One region of the Paenibacillus sp. 22594 genome, then DNA from elsewhere that is predicted to be linked to it. Evidence: riboswitches for the same ligand, from Rfam matches in the RefSeq annotation. Region 1 holds a riboswitch; each other region holds the start of a gene.
The links. Region 1 has a riboswitch for cobalamin ahead of ACTJKB_RS06360 (energy-coupling factor ABC transporter permease). Riboswitches for the same ligand answer to the same signal wherever they lie in the genome.
Positions count from the first base shown of each region.

Region 2: it holds a riboswitch for cobalamin, as region 1 does, so the genes downstream of both, metE (5-methyltetrahydropteroyltriglutamate--homocysteine S-methyltransferase) here and ACTJKB_RS06360 (energy-coupling factor ABC transporter permease) in region 1, are expected to answer to the same signal.
Region 3: it holds a riboswitch for cobalamin, as region 1 does, so the genes downstream of both, ACTJKB_RS16785 (DUF4430 domain-containing protein) here and ACTJKB_RS06360 (energy-coupling factor ABC transporter permease) in region 1, are expected to answer to the same signal.

Region 1 is NZ_JBQENA010000001.1:1,407,516-1,413,685, forward strand. Features, by position in the region: partial or broken gene cobJ (precorrin-3B C(17)-methyltransferase) at 1-650, opposite strand, end outside; gene ACTJKB_RS06345 (energy-coupling factor ABC transporter ATP-binding protein) at 757-1,452, opposite strand; gene cbiQ (cobalt ECF transporter T component CbiQ) at 1,664-2,452, opposite strand; gene ACTJKB_RS06355 (energy-coupling factor ABC transporter substrate-binding protein) at 2,445-2,732, opposite strand; gene ACTJKB_RS06360 (energy-coupling factor ABC transporter permease) at 2,729-3,496, opposite strand; cobalamin riboswitch at 3,695-3,886, opposite strand; gene ACTJKB_RS06365 (ArsR/SmtB family transcription factor) at 4,012-4,950, shown strand; gene ACTJKB_RS06370 (hypothetical protein) at 4,967-5,107, shown strand; gene ACTJKB_RS06375 (DUF6171 family protein) at 5,097-5,372, opposite strand; gene ACTJKB_RS06380 (alpha-N-arabinofuranosidase) at 5,386-6,170, opposite strand, start outside.
Region 2 is NZ_JBQENA010000002.1:468,906-475,075, reverse strand. Features, by position in the region: gene metE (5-methyltetrahydropteroyltriglutamate--homocysteine S-methyltransferase) at 59-2,347, opposite strand; cobalamin riboswitch at 2,493-2,706, opposite strand; gene ACTJKB_RS08855 (undecaprenyl-diphosphate phosphatase) at 2,909-3,769, opposite strand; gene ACTJKB_RS08850 (DedA family protein) at 3,926-4,549, opposite strand; gene ACTJKB_RS08845 (ABC transporter permease) at 4,564-6,170, opposite strand, start outside.
Region 3 is NZ_JBQENA010000004.1:587,586-593,755, forward strand. Features, by position in the region: gene ACTJKB_RS16785 (DUF4430 domain-containing protein) at 1-3,246, opposite strand, end outside; cobalamin riboswitch at 3,430-3,634, opposite strand; partial or broken gene ACTJKB_RS16790 (IS4 family transposase) at 3,701-3,858, opposite strand; gene ACTJKB_RS16795 (GNAT family N-acetyltransferase) at 3,981-4,889, shown strand; gene ACTJKB_RS16800 (GAP1-N2 domain-containing protein) at 5,161-6,170, opposite strand, start outside.

The DNA of each region.
Region 1 (6,170 bases):
ATATCCTGGAGCGTCGTAACGATGGTCTGCTGACGGTCGCGGTAGGCGCTTTTTACGATCCCGACCGGAGTGGCAGGATCCCGGTAACGGAGCAGAATCTGGCGGGCCTCTTCAATCTGGCGTGTACGCTTCCCGCTGCGCGGATTGTAAAAGGCAATTACGAAGTCCGTGGCTCCCGCCGCTTCTACACGTGCCGCAATGCTCTCCCAAGGGGTAAGATGGTCACTCAGGCTGATGGTGCAGGAGTCGTGCATAATCGGTGCCCCCAGCAGTGAGGAGCAGGATTGAATGGCCGATATACCCGGGATCACTTCGACCTCTACACCTGTGTCAGGGTTCCAGCCCCGTTCAATCAGCACTTCGCAGACCAGCCCCGCCATTCCATATACACCCGCGTCTCCGCTGGAGATGACAGCAATGGTCTGCCCGGCTTCGGCCCGGCGAACCGCTTCCTGGGCCCTGCTGACCTCCTCGGTCATGCCTGTACCGACAACTTCCTGATGGCGCAGCAGCGGCCGGATCAAGTCCACATAAGTGCTGTAGCCGATCACGGCCTCACTTTCTTCCAGCGCTGCCAAAGCGCGGCCCGTAATATGCTCCATAGCTCCGGGCCCAAAGCCGATAATCAGCAGCTTTCCTAGTTTGTTCATTCATGTTCCCCCGTTCGTGTGTGACGCTTTTCAACTGCTTCCTCCTATGGCCCTCATCAGCGCATCAACCCGGGCCGCAGCTCCTCACCAACTGTCCAGCCTGGCACTACACGCCCAGGCTTTCACCCAGCAGACTGCCCAGCAGCGCCTTGAAGTCCCCGGCGTTCCGGGGAGCCGTAACTCCTTGCGTTACGCGCAGGGGCAGGCTGTGCCACAGCTCTGCCAGCAGCGGGAGCTCCAGGCCAATCGCCTGCAGAGTCTCCGGCCTTGCAAAAATATCATCCAGAGTTCCGGCGGCCCGGCAGACACCATGATCGAGTACGATGATCCAGTCCGCCCAGCGGTAGGCCAGATTCATATCATGCGTGGCCATAACCACAGTTGTGCCCTTATGGTGTATATTGTCCAGGCCATCTAGAAGCTGCGCCTCGGACAGCGGGTCCAGGTAGGACGTTGGCTCATCGAGCAAGATCAGCTCCGGTTCCATCGCTATCACGCCTGCAAGCGCAGTGCGCTTTTTCTGGCCCAGGCTGAGCTGATGAATGGGTTTATCCTTTAGAGCAGTAAGGTTCAATTGCTCCAGAACGGCAGCACAACGTGATTCAATTTCCGTCTCATCCATACCGGTGCCCCGCAGCCCGAAGGAGATATCCTCCAGTGGCGTGCTCAAGATCAGCTGCTGCTCAGGGTCCTGAAAGACCAGACCGACTCTGCGGCGCAGGGCGGCCAGTTCTTTTTTGGTGTACGATACAGGCAGTCCCGCTTGCAGCAGCGTACCTTTTTGCGGCCGCAGCAGACCCACCGCATGGAGAAATAACGTTGATTTGCCGGATCCGTTATGTCAAGCAAGGCTGTTTTACAGCCCTTGGGGATGGCCACGGTCAACCCGCGGAGTGCAGGCTCCATCGTGTCCGGATAATGAAATATGACATCTTCAAAGTCCAAACTGTACTCTATATTCATGTTGCTCCTCTTTTCCAGGCGGCTTCACTCATGGATCATCATCTTTTGCATCAAGCCCATAGCAGCCACAGTTGCGCAGCCACCAGGAGCGCGATTCCGGCATAGGCTTCAAAAGCAAACCTTAGCGGCACTGTGCGCTTCACATAGGGCGGTAAAAGAATCTCCTCGGTAAATCCCCGGGTTGCCAGCCCCTGCGACAGCCCATAGTACCGGTGCATGGTGTTTGCGAACAGTGAAGCTGCCATACTTGCAGCCTCCCGCAGTTTGGACCTGAAGCCCCTTTGACCGCCACGCAGGCGCCTGGCCAGAAGCAGGCCATGGGCTGTGTCATCCAGCAGGAACAGGAAGCGGTACATAATCAGCATCAGTTCCAGCACAATCTGCGGCATCCGCAGTCGGCGGAGCACCTGCAGCAGCTCGCCAAACGGTGTCGTCAGTATAATGAACAGGCAGCAGGCCAGGCAGGCTGACACCCGGGCCAGCAGCAGCACAGCCCGCATTCCCCCTGCCGGGGTCATGTACAAAACCCGGGACATTCCTGGTATCTGCAGATACCAAGAAGCCTCTCCGGCAGCCGGATGGCCGAGCTCCACCAGCAATGCCGGCAGGCTGAGGCCGAAGAACAACAATGCTGTGCCGACAAGTAGGCCATATGCACGCGGAGGGATTTTGGCGTAGAGAAGACACCACCGCATCATCCAGAGTGCAATAAGCATCTGAAGCGCCGGATGCAGCACATAAGCGAGTACGAACATAACGGACGCAAAAAGGCTCTTCCACATCGGGGACAGCTGCCTCAGGGCATTGCTGCAGGATAACGCATCCATTCTTCTAATCATTCAGCTTCTGCCGGTCCTGTCTCCCCCTCAAGAGACCCAGCGTATAGCCGATAACTCCTGCACCAAGAGCCGCCTGCAGCGCGAACAGCATGCTCTCCGTCTCACCCGGCAGCTCGGCCAGCGGCTTGAACCAGGGCTTGTATGCGGGATCAATCTCCGTGATTGCGCTCTCGGCCGCGTCATCGGCTCCGCCGAAATCCCCGTTCACGAGCAGAAGCGGCAGGACCACCAGCAGAATCACTGCGAGCAGCATCAACAGGTTTCTCCATTTGTTCTTCACCGTTCGCTTCCTCCTCCGGCTGCACGTTTGAGCAGTGACAGCTCCTGCGGACTGTAAGCCTTCAGCCAGTTCCAGAGCAGCACGGTCAAGAGTCCTTCGCTGACTGCCAGTGGAATCTGGGTCACGGCAAATATACCGCCAAATTTAGCAAAGGAAGCCAGCACGCCGCCATCTGCTGACGGAAAAGCCACCGCAAGCTGAAAGGAAGTGACGACATAGGTCATCAGATCCGCTACCGCAGCCGCACAGAACACTGCCAGCTTTTCCCGTCCATTCAGTTTCATAATCAGCCTATAGGCCGCATAACCGGCAAAAGGTCCGGCCACCGCCATGGAGAAGGCGTTCGCGCCAAGTGTAGTAATCCCTCCGTGCGCCAGCAGCAGTGCCTGGAACAACAGCACAACCGATCCGATCACACTCATCGGCAGCGGCCCCAGCATCACAGCGCCAAGTCCCGTCCCTGTAGGATGGGAGCTGCTTCCGGTTACCGACGGCATTTTAAGGGCGGACAGTACGAATGTGAAGGCACCCGACAGACCCAGCAGCAGCTTCAGCTCGGGATTGTCCCGGGTGATTCGGGTAAGCTTACGGACTCCCAGCAAAAAGAATGGCAGAAAGGCCACCCACCAGAACAACGCCCAGCCTACCGGTAAAAAACCTTCCATAATGTGCATCGCTTCAGCTGTGCCCGGTTCATTCAGCAACAAATAAACGGCAAATACACAGACCAACGCTGCAAAACGCCAAAAACTGCGTTTGTGCATTCAAAAACCTCCATCCTTAATTCTGACATGGTGAGAAACATATAAGTCTTAGATTTCAAACCAAAAACTCCCGCCCTGTAGGGGTGGGAGTTACATGTACGTGTTCAGATCACAAAGAGAAGGCTGCTCCGCCGCCAAAACAAGCAGCGCACCCCCATCTGATCATCCGTTCGTACACCGCTCCTATCCGCGTAGAGTCGTGTGTGCGCAAACAAGGTAGGTCTCCTGGCTCGGGATCACAGCATGGCTTTCGTCTTCCCCGGAGCTATCACCGAGTGACCTTTTGAAAGCCGGCTCTTCCTTACAGTGGCGGGACCGCTCGGGAGTTGCACCCGATTCCCTGTTATCCCTTGATATACAATCAAAGGCACCTTGTTTCGTCGCTGATTCATCCTGTACATCATAGCGGACATCGCTCACACATGTCTGTGATAAAAGTGCAGCCGCAGGAAGCTTGTAAGAATGCCGCTTGAGTAATATAATTATTAACTATAATCCTGTATCGGAGGCTTTTCATGAAACTTGATCTTACTGAAGAATCCCTGCCGGTGTACGAAGCATTATCCAGCTCTGTACGCCTGCATATGCTCCGTCTGCTCGCCGTTCAGCCCATGAATGTCAAGGAATTAGCCGGAGCAGTCAAGCTCAGCAGTGCGATCATGACCATGCATGTGCGTAAGCTGGAAGCCGCCGGGCTGATCCGCACCCATATGGCTCCCGGACGGAGCGGCCTGCAGAAAATCTGTACGATTGACGTGGACCATGCTGAGATTCTGTTCCCGGGCCAAGACAAAATAGAGCGTAAATGCCACCGGAAAGAGATTCCGGTCGGGCATTATTCCAATTTTCAGATCGAACCGACCTGTGGACTGGCTACCACTGAGCAAATCATCGGCAACTTTGACGATCCGCGTTACTTCTGGGATTTGGAGCGGATGAATGCCGGTATTCTCTGGTTTGGCAAGGGGTATGTCGAATATAAAATCCCCAACTTTCTGCTGTCCAGCCAGCAGCCGGAGGAACTGGTTATTACGATGGAGATCGCCTCAGAAGCGCCGTCCATCAATAACAATTGGCCTTCGGACATCACCTTTACCCTGAACGGGCACAAACTGGGCTATTGGACCAGTCCCGGTGATTACGGAGACAGACAGGGCAAATATACCCCCTCCTGGTGGCCCGCACTCACCAATCAATACGGATTGCTCAAGCAGCTGAGGGTTACGCCCAAGGGTACTTTTATGGATGGTCATAAACTGTCCGAGGTTACACTTGACCAGGTGGGCATTCGCAGCAAACAATGGACGTTCATGCTTTCGGTGGAAGAGGACGCCGAGCATATCGGGGGTCTTACCCTGTTCGGTAAAGGGTTTGGCAATTATAACGAAGACATGCTGGTTGATCTATACTATACAGATATGCCGGATAGCAGTGAGGCGGCCGGATCTGCATAAGCCCACTTATACGTGAGTGAACAAAAACAAGAACCCCCGAATTCCACAGTTTACCAAGCTGGTGGAATTCGGGGGTTTTGGGTTCAGCCATGTTCATGCGATGCTGTATTCTAGACAGCCAGGCCTGGACGACATCTGTATCGCGCCTATTCGTTAACCGGCTGCCACAGGCCGCCGCCGGGAAGCGGACAGCCACGTGCTTTCAACCGGGCAACAACCGGAATGATGCAGCCACAGGCGGTGCAGGTTACACCATCCTGCAGTTTGGGGCAGGTGCTGCACATGGCGACCCGCTCCGCATACACCTGATCTGAAGCAGTGTTGCCTTCATTGAACATCGACGACGCCAGAATACGGGCGATCTGCGCTTCTGTTACTTTATAATCGTCCCGACAGCCTTTGCAGGCAGTAGTTGTGGCCATAACAGTACTCCTTTTATGCGTTCGGTGTAATTTCCAGTACCGTTACCGACATCGCCGGCAGTTCCACAGTAAGCGTATCCCCTTCCAGCTTGAAGGCAGTGAACGGCTGCGGAGCAACCGCTTCCGGCTCACTGAACGAGTTATGGGCATCGATGGTCGCCCCGGCAAGCGTAGTGCCGGAAATCTGCACCTCTTTACCGGCAAGTCCGCGCAGCTCCAGCGGAAGCACCGCTGCGGCTGCATGATTCAGGTTGCACAGGCTGACATGAATGACACCTTCAGCTGTTACCGATGCCGAAGCGGATACTTCAGGAATCTCCTTGCCGTCATAGCTGTAAGAACCGCTGTCCAGCGTCAGATCGAGCAGTTCGGCGTCCTGATGCACCTTGTACATATTAAATACATGATAGGTCGGAGTCAGCAGCATTTTCTCGCCTTCGGTAAGAATGACGGCCTGCAGCACGTTAATCGTCTGGGCAATATTCGCCATCCGCACACGGTCGCTGTGCTTGTGGAAAATATTCAGTGTCAATCCGGCAACCAGCGCATCGCGGATCGAGTTCTGCTGATACAGGAAGCCCGGGTTCGTGCCCGGCTCCACATCATACCAGGTCCCCCATTCATCGACGATCAGGCCTACTCTTTTCTCAGGATCGTATTTGTCCATAATCACGCTGTGGCGGGACAACAGTTCTTCCATGTGCAGCGCCTTTTCCAGTGTTGTGAAATATTCCGAAGTTTCAAAGCCGGTAGCCGCACCCTTATGCTCCCAAGTTGCGCCGGGAACGGTATAGTAAT
Region 2 (6,170 bases), on a different contig from region 1:
AGCCTGGTCCAGGTTCCTTCTATTCTTTTTCTCATTCTAGCAAGATTGAGAATGATTATCAAGCGTTATTCTTCCGCACGTTGCCTGCAGCCAGCACCATGTTGCGAAGTGCCGCCTCCGTCTCCTCCCAGCCGCGTGTCTTCAGTCCGCAGTCTGGATTAATCCAGAATTGTCCGGCATCCAGTACACGCAGTGCGCGCTCAATATTCTGCGTCATCTCCGCTACTTCCGGAACACGGGGACTATGGATATCATAGACGCCCAGTCCGATGCCTTTATCATAATCATGATCTTCAAAAGCAGTAATCAGTTCCCCATGGCTGCGGGAAGTCTCAATGGAGATCACATCCGCATCCATGGCCGAGATCGCCCCGATCATGTCATTAAATTCGCTGTAGCACATATGCGTATGAACCTGCGTAGTATCCTTCACATGGTTCGTGGCCACCCGGAAGGACCGTACAGCCCAATTCAAATAATACTCATGGTCTTCAGCCTTCAGCGGCAGCCCTTCGCGGATGGCCGGTTCATCCACCTGAATCATCTCGATTCCGGCATCCTCCAGCGCCTGGACCTCGTGACGGAGAGCAAGGGCAATTTGCTTCGCTACCTCTTCGCGGCTGAGGTCATCGCGTACGAAAGACCAGTTCAGGATGGTTACCGGTCCGGTCAGCATGCCTTTTACCGGCAGCTTCGTCAGAGACTGGGCATAGACACTTTCTTTGACGGTCATCGGATGGATAAAAGCGACATCCGCGTAGATCACGGGAGGTTTCACGCAACGCGAGCCATAGGATTGCACCCAGCCATTCTGGGTGAACAGATAACCACCTAGCTTCTCGCCAAAGAACTCGACCATGTCCGTCCGCTCAAACTCACCATGCACCAGCACATCCAAGCCAAGCTCCTCCTGAAGTGTAATTGCTTCGGCGATTTGACGGCGGACGAACGTATCATAGCGCTCCTCATTCCATACCCCTTTGCGCCATTTGAGACGCGCCTGACGAACCTCAGCCGTCTGTGGAAAGCTACCGATGGTTGTAGTCGGGAGCAGGGGCAAACGCCATTTCTCCTGCTGCAGCTGCACTCGCTCTGCGAACGGCAGGCTCCGGCTGTCCGGAAGTTCGTCCAGACGGCGGACCTGCTCCGCCACATCCCGGCGGCCGCGTTCAGGAAGTGCGCGGAAGACAGCCAGCGCTTCCCGGCTCTCTGCAAGCTCCGCCTCGGCCGTTCCGTTGTCACCGCCTGCGGCTGCGGCGAGCAGCCGAAGCTCTGCCAGCTTCTCGTCGGCGAAGGCCAGTGCCTGCTTCACGGCAGGCTTCAGCTTTCCTTCGCTCTGCACCGTTACGGGTACATGGAGGAGGCTGGAGGATGGCTGAAGAATCAGCCGGTCCAGCGGTACATGAAGAGCCAGCTTCTCAATCAGTCCAAGCTTGGCATCAGGGTCTGCGCGCCAGATACTGCGGCCGTCGATAATGCCAGCACCCAGCCATTTATCTTCCGGCCAGCCAAGTCGTTCGATCGCCTCCAGATTCGCGCCGCCATCGTGGACGAAGTCAAGTCCAATCGCTTGTACCGGCAACTCAAGCAAGGCTTCCAAGGGTTCAGCCGCTTCGAAATAAGTCTGTAGAATCAGATTCAAGCCGGGGACTGCAGCGGAAATCTCGCCATAAATGGTCTTCAGCAGGGCAATTTCTCCTTCGTTCAGTCCTATAACGATGGCCGGTTCGTCAATCTGCACCCAAGCTACACCTTCCTGCTGAAGCTCCTGCAGCAGCTGAATATAAGCCGGCAGGAAGCGGGCAGCAACCTCCCCGATTTCCGCAGCCGGAAATCCCTTGGACAGCTTGAGGAAAGTATAAAGTCCGACGATAACCGCTTTACCTTCAATACCTGCCTGCGTTTTGGCAAAGCGGTAGGCGGCCAGCGGTTTGTTCTCAGTCAGCCGGGGTGTAAGGCTGCCGATCTCCGGCACGATATAATGGTAATTCGTATTGAACCATTTGGTCATCTCGCAGGCCGGGGCAGCAGCATTGCCGCGGGCCATGGCGAAATATAGATCAAGCGGGACCGCTCCGCCGTCATAATCATAACGGGGCGGCACAATGCCGAACATGACAGCTGTATCCAGCACATGATCGTAGAAGGTGAAATCATTCACCGGGATCAGGTCAATACCAGCCTGTTGCTGCGACTGCAGATGCTGAAGCTGAATGTCCGCCATTTCAGCACGGAACTCTTGCTCGCCAATTTTGCCGGACCAGTAAGCCTCCAGCGTTTTTTTCCATTCACGGTTTTTGCCGATTCTCGGGTATCCCAGATTGCTGGTGATCCATTTAGTTGTCATTGAGATCTGCTCCTCATCTGTTCGCGATTTGTTGTTTGTTCTTATAAAAAGACGCCTCTCCCGAAAAATAAGCCATAGGGAAAGACGCCCATTGATCTTTTTAATGGAATAACGTCCGAACACCTCCCTATCTTCCGTAGGTACTGCAGTGCTTCAGAGTCAGGCAGGTCTCCTGGCTATCGGAGTCATCGTTCTTCAGCAAGTCTTCCCGGCTGGATCTACCTGTCTGCCAGTGACACATTTAGCTGGAACTCTTCCGTTACAGTGGCGGGACCGCGTCGGTTTCGAACCGAACTTCCCTATTAAGCTGGACAAAAGCTACGTTCACTCCGTCCGGCACCTGTCTCCTATATTCGCTTTTCAAAACTTCATCCTTTAGTCTGATGCCATCATACTGTACCCTTTTTACCATCTGCAACAGATTCCGCCGATTCCAGCTATACACATTCGCTATAGCAAAGCAGCTTTTTGCCCGATTGGGCATCTGAATCTTGATCAGTCCTCATGACAAAAAGGCGATACCCTCCAAGGAAGGCACCGCCCGCATTATTCTTTTCTATTCTAGAACCAAACCAGATAAACCACCACAGCAAGAACAATCCGGTAAATCGCAAACGGCAGCAGCTTGATGCGGTTGATCAGCTTCAGGAAGAAACGCATGGACAGCAGCGCGAACAGAAAGGCGCTGATGAACCCGGCAATAAAGAACGGCAGCGCATCGAGAGTGAAATACTGCCAGTTCTTCAGCAGTGAAATCAGGCTGGCTCCAGCCATAATCGGCACCGCCATAATGAAGGTGAAGTCGGCAGCGGCACGGTGGCTCATTCCGAGCAGAACACCACCGGAGATCGTTGATCCGGAACGGGAGAACCCTGGCCATAGCGAGAAACACTGGATCAGACCGACCGATAGCGCCTGCCTATATGTAATTTGGTCGACACTCTCCGCTTTGATCTTTTTGGGGGCGAAAAGGTCTGCGCAGATCATTAGAATCGCTCCGACGACCAGACCAATCAGCACCGTTGAGGTCGAAAACAGATGCTCATCAATATAATCCTCGAACAGAAAACCCAGCACCCCAGCAGGGATAAGACCCACAAGCACCTGTGCCAGCTTCAGCCGTCCCGTGGTTTCCACTGCAGGCTGCCCTTCCGGCACCGCTGTCAGCTCTTTGCGGCTGAACCGCTTCAGACCCAGAAGATCAATAAACCTGTTGCGGAAAATCACCACCACGGCCAGGATGGAGCCCAGCTGAATCACTACCTTGAACGTATTCGCTGTGTATTTTCCGAGAAATTCCTGCGATTTCAGCCACATATCATCGACAATAATCATATGACCCGTGGAGGATACCGGAGCAAATTCAGTCAAACCTTCAACAATACCCAATATGATTGCTTTAATTATAGTCAAAAGCTCCATAGAATCTCCTCCTAAAAGTTTTGTGAGCATCACATCTACTGAAATCACTTCGTTCAAAACTCGCTTCGGAAGCATAAACTTAGTTTTGTGAGCATCACATCTATGAAATCACTTCGTTCAAAACTCGCTTCGGAAGCATAGACATGGTTGATATTGTTAGCCGCGGGCTTTGCCGGCGGTATGGCGTTTACGCAAATACATCAGTCCCAGCACGAGAATTCCTCCGGCAATCAGGGCGTAGACCACGCTGGAGTATGCTTCTATATACCCGCCTATGTCCTCCCAGGACTCTCCGAGGGCAGCACCCAGCAGGATCAGCAGTGTATTCCAGCCCAGCGTGCCGATGGTTGTAAACAACATGAACAATCCGAATTTCATTCCCGACATCCCTGCCGGAATCGAAATCAGGCTGCGCACCAGCGGAATCATCCGGCAGAACAGCACCGTCCAGTAGCCGTATTTGTCAAACCAGGCATCGGCCTTGCGGATATCACTTTTCTTGATCCGTATCCATTTTCCATATCGGTCCACGATCCGCTCCATTCGGCTGACATCCAGCATCCGGCCGATCCAATACAGAATGGCTGCACCCAGCAAAGAACCCGCCGTAGAGGCAATGAGCACACCCGGTATCGTGAGTCCGGAGGTTGTAGTCATAAACCCGCCAAAGGGCAGGATGACCTCTGAAGGTATGGGAGGAAAGACATTTTCCAGCGCCAGCATCAGAAAAATACCGGCATATCCGAACTGCTCCATAATATCTGTAATCCAGGTTTTCATTCGATTCCCTCCATCTAGATGAGATTTTTCTTGAGGTTGCGCAAATAGCGGCTGCGGATGAAGAAGAAGTACAGTGTCTGGGCAGCCAGATAACTGGTCAGCACTGCTCCGGTCTCGGCAGCGATGGACAGATAGAACAGCCGTTGCAGCGCAATAAAAGCAAACAGGCTATGCAGAACCGCCAGCAGCACCGGAATGAAAAACATGAGTGCCAGCTGCAGCGTCGCAATACGGTCCAGCTCCTGGTCGGTCAGACCCATTTTGGACAGGGTGGAATACTGCAGGCGGTCATGATCCAGATCCATATAAAGACGGAAGTAGAGGAAGCTGCCGGCAGCGATGAAGAAGACGGTTCCGACAAGCAGCGAAGCAAACAGCATGGTGCTGTACAGCGTGCGCTGAATCTCAAATAAGGTTCCGCTGATCACGACGGCATAAGCAGACTTTTCTTCATAGGGAACCTTCCCTTTGGCAGCGAGCTCTGAAGCCACCCCCACCGTCCGGGCAAAATCATCCACATAGAAGCCGGTATACCAATCCTGCTGCACAGGAATCACCCGGCTGTACAGACTGTCGCTGATCACCAGTCCGCTAAAATCGCCGCCTCCCCTGCCATCCAGCTCCGGCAGCAGATATTCGGCAACCGGCACATGCTGCGTATAGCCGGTCTCTTCAATCTGGATTCCTTGCTTGAGCGTATATGTTGCTTTGAAGCGCTCTGCGGTCAGACTCCGGTCGCGCTGGGAACCGATCATCACCAGGCCTTCATTGCCTTCCAGCGGCGCTTCATTCGAGCTGAAGCCCGCATGCTCCAGAGCAAGCTTGTAATTACTGTAAGACATCAGAGGCAGCTGATGTGTATGGTCGGGACCTGTCTGTGAAACGACCGCCGCGACTTTGAGCGGAATCCGCAGGGTTTCGTAAGTCAAACCCAGCCGCTCCAGCTCTGCAGTAATCCCCCTCAGGTCCTTCTCTTCCGAGGAAGCGTGCCCCCCGCCCTTGGCTACATAGCCGACAGCCGCCGGATAATCCAGCTTCAGCTCCCGCGACAGTGTGTGGATCGATGCGAAGACTCCCACCGAGGTAAAGGAAACCGCCGATACGATAGTGACCATAAAAAACATCCGGCCATTGTCCTTCCACCGGTACGAAAGACCTGAGAACGTGAGAATATGCGTATGCTTCCAATAGAAGCGGCGCAGCTTCCGCAGCATTCCCACGATATACAGACTGAGTTGGGTGTAGAAAAGATACGTGCCGAATACAGTAATCAGCACCACTGGAACCATCATGATCTCTACAGTTGCGGCCGTCGTGGCAGCCGCCAGACCATACCCGGCGAGGAGCAACAGACCTGAGATCAGCGCCAGCCCCTTGGATACCTTTGGCTCCGCATTCCCTCTGTGCCCGCCCTGGAACAGGCCGCGCGGTGCTTCATTCCTTATAAAAACAAAAGTAGACAGCGAGATCAGCATGAACAGCAAAACAAAGCTGCAGATGGTAAGCACCGGCGCCTGCCAGGACAAGTGAAATGTAAGTGGGGGGATGCCTAGAAACCCGGACCCGATCATCAGGAAGAGCTTGCCTAGCAGCAGCCCCAGCAGCGTGCCGGTGAGGATGG
Region 3 (6,170 bases), on a different contig from region 1:
CGTGTAGGACCAGACAAGTACATCTCCATTACTCAATTTATAATCAGCCGCACTAAATCCGGGGTCCTTACCATTTACGTAATAGAGCCATCCGCTTTTGGGTCCCCGGTCAAACTCTTTGAGGCCGTCGATAGACACCACATACAGGCTTCCGCCGGAGGTCGTGGCCTCCACTTTGCCCCCCAATTGGCGGTTCAGCAGGCTGTATGCCGTTTCGCCCGGATTCAAGACCACCTGCGTGCTGGGCAGAATCGTTCCTTTGGCGCTGTCCCCGATAACCGAGATCGTTGCCGATGCCGGCTGAGGCACAACTGCCGGATCTGCAACGGTCAGCTTTTGCGTATAGCGGGCAATCTTCGGCGTGCTCTCCGCAATATATCCGGTCACGGCCAGGGTGTACGCACCAGCAGGCAATCCTTTGTCAAAGGTAGCTATACCTTGGTCATTTGTAGTTACTGCTGTGCCGCCAATCGTAACCTGTACACCCGCTGCCGGCGTTACCACCGGGTCAGAGGTAAAGGTGGTATTATTCCAGACCCACTGCTTCTGCGCTACCGTAATGGTGAACTTTTCACCCGGCTTAGGCTGCGCAGGAGCAACCGACAGTGAATTGACAACATGCGTGTTGCCACCGGTATAGTAGACCAGCACCCGGTCGGATTGCTGCAATACAAAATCATTCAGCCCTACCTCGGGGTAGATCCACTCCCCGCCGCGCGATACTGCAAACCCCCAATAATCATTAGGGCTGTAAGTGCCATTCTTGATGCCATCGATCCCCCATACAAAGCTGCCAAAAGAGGATTCCGTAATATTCAGCGGAATATGGCCCGAAGCAGCCAGCTGCAGCAGCGCGTCAAACGCGTTGAGCGCTTCCAGCGTGCCTTCGGCCACCGGCCCCTGAGGCCCTTCAATGGACAGATAAGCGGTCACATTGCTCAGGGCTATTTTCAAGGATTGTGCATGGCGGGCAATCTTCGGCGTGCTGTCGGCAACGTACCCGGTTACCGCCAGTGTGTATATTTTGCCGGGCAGACCGTCTTTAAAGCTGGCTGTGCCTTGACTGTCTGTAGTGACGGATTTGCCGCCAATGGTAACCTGTACACCCGCCGCCGGGGAGGTTACCGGATCATTGTTGAATGTGGCCGAATTCCACACCCATTTCTTTTGCGTCACGGTAACGGTAAAAGCTTCCCCCGGCTTAGGCTGCGCTGGACTGACCTGTACCGTATCCACCACCTGGGTATCCGCACCGGCATAATACACCAGCACCCGGTCGGATGCCTCCAGTACATAATCCCCCATCCCGACAGACGGGTAGATCCATTCGCCGCCCCGCTGCACCGCAAAGCTCCAATAGCCCTTATACGTGCCGCTCTCTATTCCGTTGATCGACGAGACATAGCTGCCAAAAGAAGATTCTGTAATCTTCAGCGGAATATTGCCGGACTCGGCGAGCTTCTTCAGCGCTTCCAGTGTATTATACGCCTCCAGCGCACCGTCAATGACTGGCCCCTGCGGTCCTTCAACCGACAGATAAGCCGCTACATTCTTGGGAGCGATCTTCAAAGACTGCGTATATTTCGCAACTGCCGGGGCCTTCCCCGGAGCGTAGCCGGTCACAGCAAGCGTATAATCACCTGCTGAAATCCCTCCGGTAAAGGCTGCAGTTCCTTTTGCATCTGTTGTGACCGTATGATCCCCAATTGTCACCTGTACCCCGGCAGCGCCTGAGGTTACCGGACTGGAAGTGGATGTGGAATTATTCCATACCCATGTTTTTTGGGTGACCGTAACGGTAAAAGCTTCACCCTCTCTAGGCTGCACCTTGGAAAGGGATACTTGATCTACAAGCTGTGTATCGCTGCCGGCATAATAAACCAGCAGTTTGTCCGACTCCTTCAGCTTGAAGTCTTTCATGCCTACATCGACGCTTGCCCATTCACCACCGCGCGAAACGGCATACATCCAGCCATCATACCCGCCATAGGTCCCGGCAGAGATGCTGCCAATACCCGTGACATAGTTACCGGAAGGGTTCGTAACCGTCAGTCCGTTCGCTGCAGCTACTTTGTCCAGCGCTTCGAGTACATTTCCCGCATATGCGCTGCCCTGACCCAGTGTCTGCTCAGGGCCTTCGATCGTGAGCGGCACATAGACTAACGGATTCTGCGGTGCCGGCTTGGAAAAATCGTACAGTTTTCCGTTCGTTCCACCGCTGAACAAGCTGTAGGCCACCAGCGCCTGGAGTCCCTGTTCCGTGGCCAGCACATTGGCACTGCCGCCTTGATTATGGGCAAAGGCACCATTCTCCAGCCGGAAGCTCAGAAGTCGGCTGACCAGATCTGCTTCGTTCTTGGTGAACTCGTCACTGGTGGGGTCTACGCCATAAGAAGACAGGGCAATGATGGCCTGAGCCACACTTTCGCTGCTGTCCCCGTAACCACCGCTGGCGTCCTGTTTGGCAGCCAGCCAGGCTACGGCTTTTTGTCCGGCTGTCGCAACAGCCGGGTCATTCTTATGAGCAGAGAGTGCGGTCAGGACGATGGCCGTCATATCCGGATCGCTCGCCCCCGGGAACAGAGCAAAGCCGCCGTCACTGTTTTGCTTGGATAGAATTTCGCTTAACAATGTTGTCTGATTCCATTTGGCATCCCCGGGAAGCGTATAGCTTCCGGAATCAAGTGCCAGCAGTGCATATACCGGAGCATTCAGCGACTGGCCGCTGATTTTGTCACTGTTGTAGATGCGCTCCAGCAGATTGTACCCTGCCCCCGAACCGCTGCCGGCAAAATTCGCCGGATCCCCGCCGGTCGCCCGCACGGCAAGCACAATCCGCGCATAATCCGTAACGTTCGGGAAGATACCTCCCGCAGCCTGCACCTTCTGTGCAAGCGACTGGGCATAGCTCTCCGGCACCCGGTAGCCCGCCTGGGCCAGGCCGATCGCCTGCCACTCCGAGGTCACACCGCCGCTGATAATATATTCGGCAGCTGTATACGTTGCCTGCGAGACCGATACCTGTCCCCCGGAAGCTGCTGCGGTTAGTGCCGCTGCGGCTTCTCCGTCCGCAGAATGGTCAGCCTCATACACAGCGTCTGCAACACTATTCGTTACCTTGTTAGCGGAGGCTCCTGCCGCAGCAAAAGCCTGTCCCGCCGGAACCACAGCGGTACCTGTAATCGAAATAACCAGTAATAAGACCAGACCAAGTATAAAAGACTTGGCAGAATACAATGTCTTCATCGTCAACCTCTTTCCTTTTTAATGAAATGGATTGTAGTGCACTGCAGGGGGTAACCTTAACAACATAAAGACCGCCCTTGTTCAGGGCGGCCCGGGAAGAATACAAAGTGAAGGTTGCGGCTGTCCTAAGCTCCGGACTCCATCCATCTGTATATGTTCCGCATTCTTACCCCACGAAGAATAGAAACGTTCACGAAAAAGGCAGGTCTCCTGGCTTATGCCTCATTGCTGCTCTTGGCCTTCCCATCCTTATATCCGGACAGTGGCCGCTCTAAGAGCCGCTCCGCATTTACAGTGGCGGGACCGCGCCGGATTTGCACCGTGCTTCCCTTTTAAGCCGATTCTGTTTCTGCGAAGCAGAACCGGCACCTTCTCCATAACCTATTAAATTTTAATATCAATAATCATATCCAGTATTCCCTTGTATGTCTATAGACAAGCTGTTTCATAGTGGACGTAGGCGGTTTCGCTTTCCTTGCACCAGATAGCGCTGTTTCATCTCTTTCAGCATGCCAATCACGGAAAAACCTCTGACGGTGAGCTGACGAAGCAGAGGCGCTTGCGTAAAGCAACTATCATAAATACGTAGTCGGCGGTGAATCCTACACTCAAAACTAGACTGGCTACACGCTACGATAAACTGTCTTGGGATAGTTTAGTTATACCTTATATTTACCCTTATATATTAAAGCTTCCCGTGGTAGTGTGAACATAAAGACAATGGGGGGATATTTGTGTTTTCTAGTGAAAATATAGATATTGATAACATCGGCCTAGTTAACGATTATAAAGATAGCAAAGTTTACAGGGATAGTTTTAATCAACTAGCGACTTTGGTTTTTGATATCAACTTTGAAGATTGGTATCAGAAAGGATTCTGGGATGATCGTTATATATGCCATTCTTTCATCAGAGATAATGTAGTCATTGCCAATGTATCAGTTAGCAAAATGGACTTGATGATAAATGGATTTAATAAAAAAGCGATTCAAATTGGAACAGTTATGACTCATCCGGATTTTAGAGGGAAAGGACTTTCTGGAAAATTGATGAGGCACGTTCTAGATTTTTACGAGCAAGATTGTGATTTCTTCTTCTTATTCGCTAATAGCAGTGTAATTGATTTCTATCCAATATTTGGATTTAAAGCCGTTGGTGAATCCCAAATCAAACTTAAATATCACCCCACTCCAAATGCGGATACCACCTTGCGCAAGTTGAATTGTTCCCATAAAGAAGACTTGGCATTTATCAAAAGAATGGTTTTGTCTCGCCGACCTGTTTCAGAACAATTTGGTGTTATTAATAACCTAGGACTCTTTATGTTTTACGCTATAAAAGTATTTCCCGAATCAATATATTATTCGCAAGAGGACGAGGCTATTATCGTCTATCAACAAGAAGGTCATAACCTAAATTTATATGATGTAGTTAGTCAATGTGACGTTAATTTAGATCGCCTACTTAAGCGTATTGCTAATGAGCAAACAGAATATATTCATTTTCATTTCACACCAGATCAATTGCCTGAGAACGTACAGTACGAGTGGATGGACAACAACGGTGATATGCTTTTTATAAAGTCTAACTTTACTTTAGATCCAAGCTCAAAATTCTGTGTACCTGCATTAGCACATGCTTAGAGTTATACTTTTCTTTGTCATATTTAACTCTAACGTAGAACGTTAGCATTCAATGAAACAGCGACAGTCTAGGACTTTCTTGTCCTTTACTGTCGCTGTTTCAATTTCCAGGGTCGGTCTGATACTTTAAAACACGCCCAGCGTTCGACTTCCCGGGTTCAACTCATATACACCATAAATTAGCAAAAATCCCGAACTGCACGCGCCCCACACTCATGGCTAATCGTGCTGTTCAGGATAATGTGTTGAAAACATATTCTACTGCCACGCATCATTCGCTGTCCGTATCACCAGTTGCCTTAGGCGAAGGTTCAGCGCTTGAAGAGGTGTCCGCCCCGGCGCTCGGGGTGCTGACTGCTGCCTTGCCCGAAGCCGGCTGCAGGATCAGCTTGTACTCCCCGGCGATAATCATGTCGCCTGCGGCCAGCTTCGCGCCGGCCTCCAGCTGCACGGTCACCTCGAACGCGGATGCCTCCGGCACCGCTCCCGAGGCTCCGGGAGCTGCCGGCGCGGTGCCCCCCGCCGCCGGAGAAGGCGTGGCCGCGCTGGCGTTCCCGCCCGCGGCCCCCTTCACAACAGCGCTCGCAGTCGCGCCGGTCTCCTGTCCGGCACCCGTGTCGGTGCCGTCAGTCCCTGCAGGCGCGCTTGCCTCCGCGCTGCCTGCGGCTCCAGCGGCTGTATCCGCGCCGCTGTCAGACCCGGCCGGCGCACTCGCATCGGCGCCCGGCTTCGGCGACACGACCAGGCAGCTGCCTGTCGTCGCCGTGATCTTGTAGTCCTCCGTCACATCGCCGGAGGACACCACGCTGATCTCCGCCGGTTTGAAGGCGGAGCAGTCGGCGGCAGCAGCAAAGCTGAACACCAGGCTGCCGCCTGTTGTCCCGCGGCCCAGCCGGACGGTGGCGGGAGCTGGAGCAGCAGCCCCGCCTGTGGCGCTGGGCTGCGCGCTGCCTTCTGGCAGGGCCGTGTCCGCAGGGTCCGGCCGGAGCAGGCTGAACGCGATCATTACAGCGATCAGCACAATACCCAGCACGCTGCCGGAGATCAGGAGTTGAAATCGGCTGCGGCTGACCCACCGCGCCAGCGGCGAAGCCAGCTGGGAGCGCGCTTCGTTGTATACATTTTGCAGTGCCGGGCCAGCGGCGGCGGCATAGTTTTTGCGGAAATCGCGGCTTTTGAACGCCTCGCGGTCACTGCTCAGGAAATACTTCAGGATGGCCCGGCGGTAACCGGGCCACAGCTTTTTATTCGAAATAGAAAATAGCGGATTGCCCTGCGACC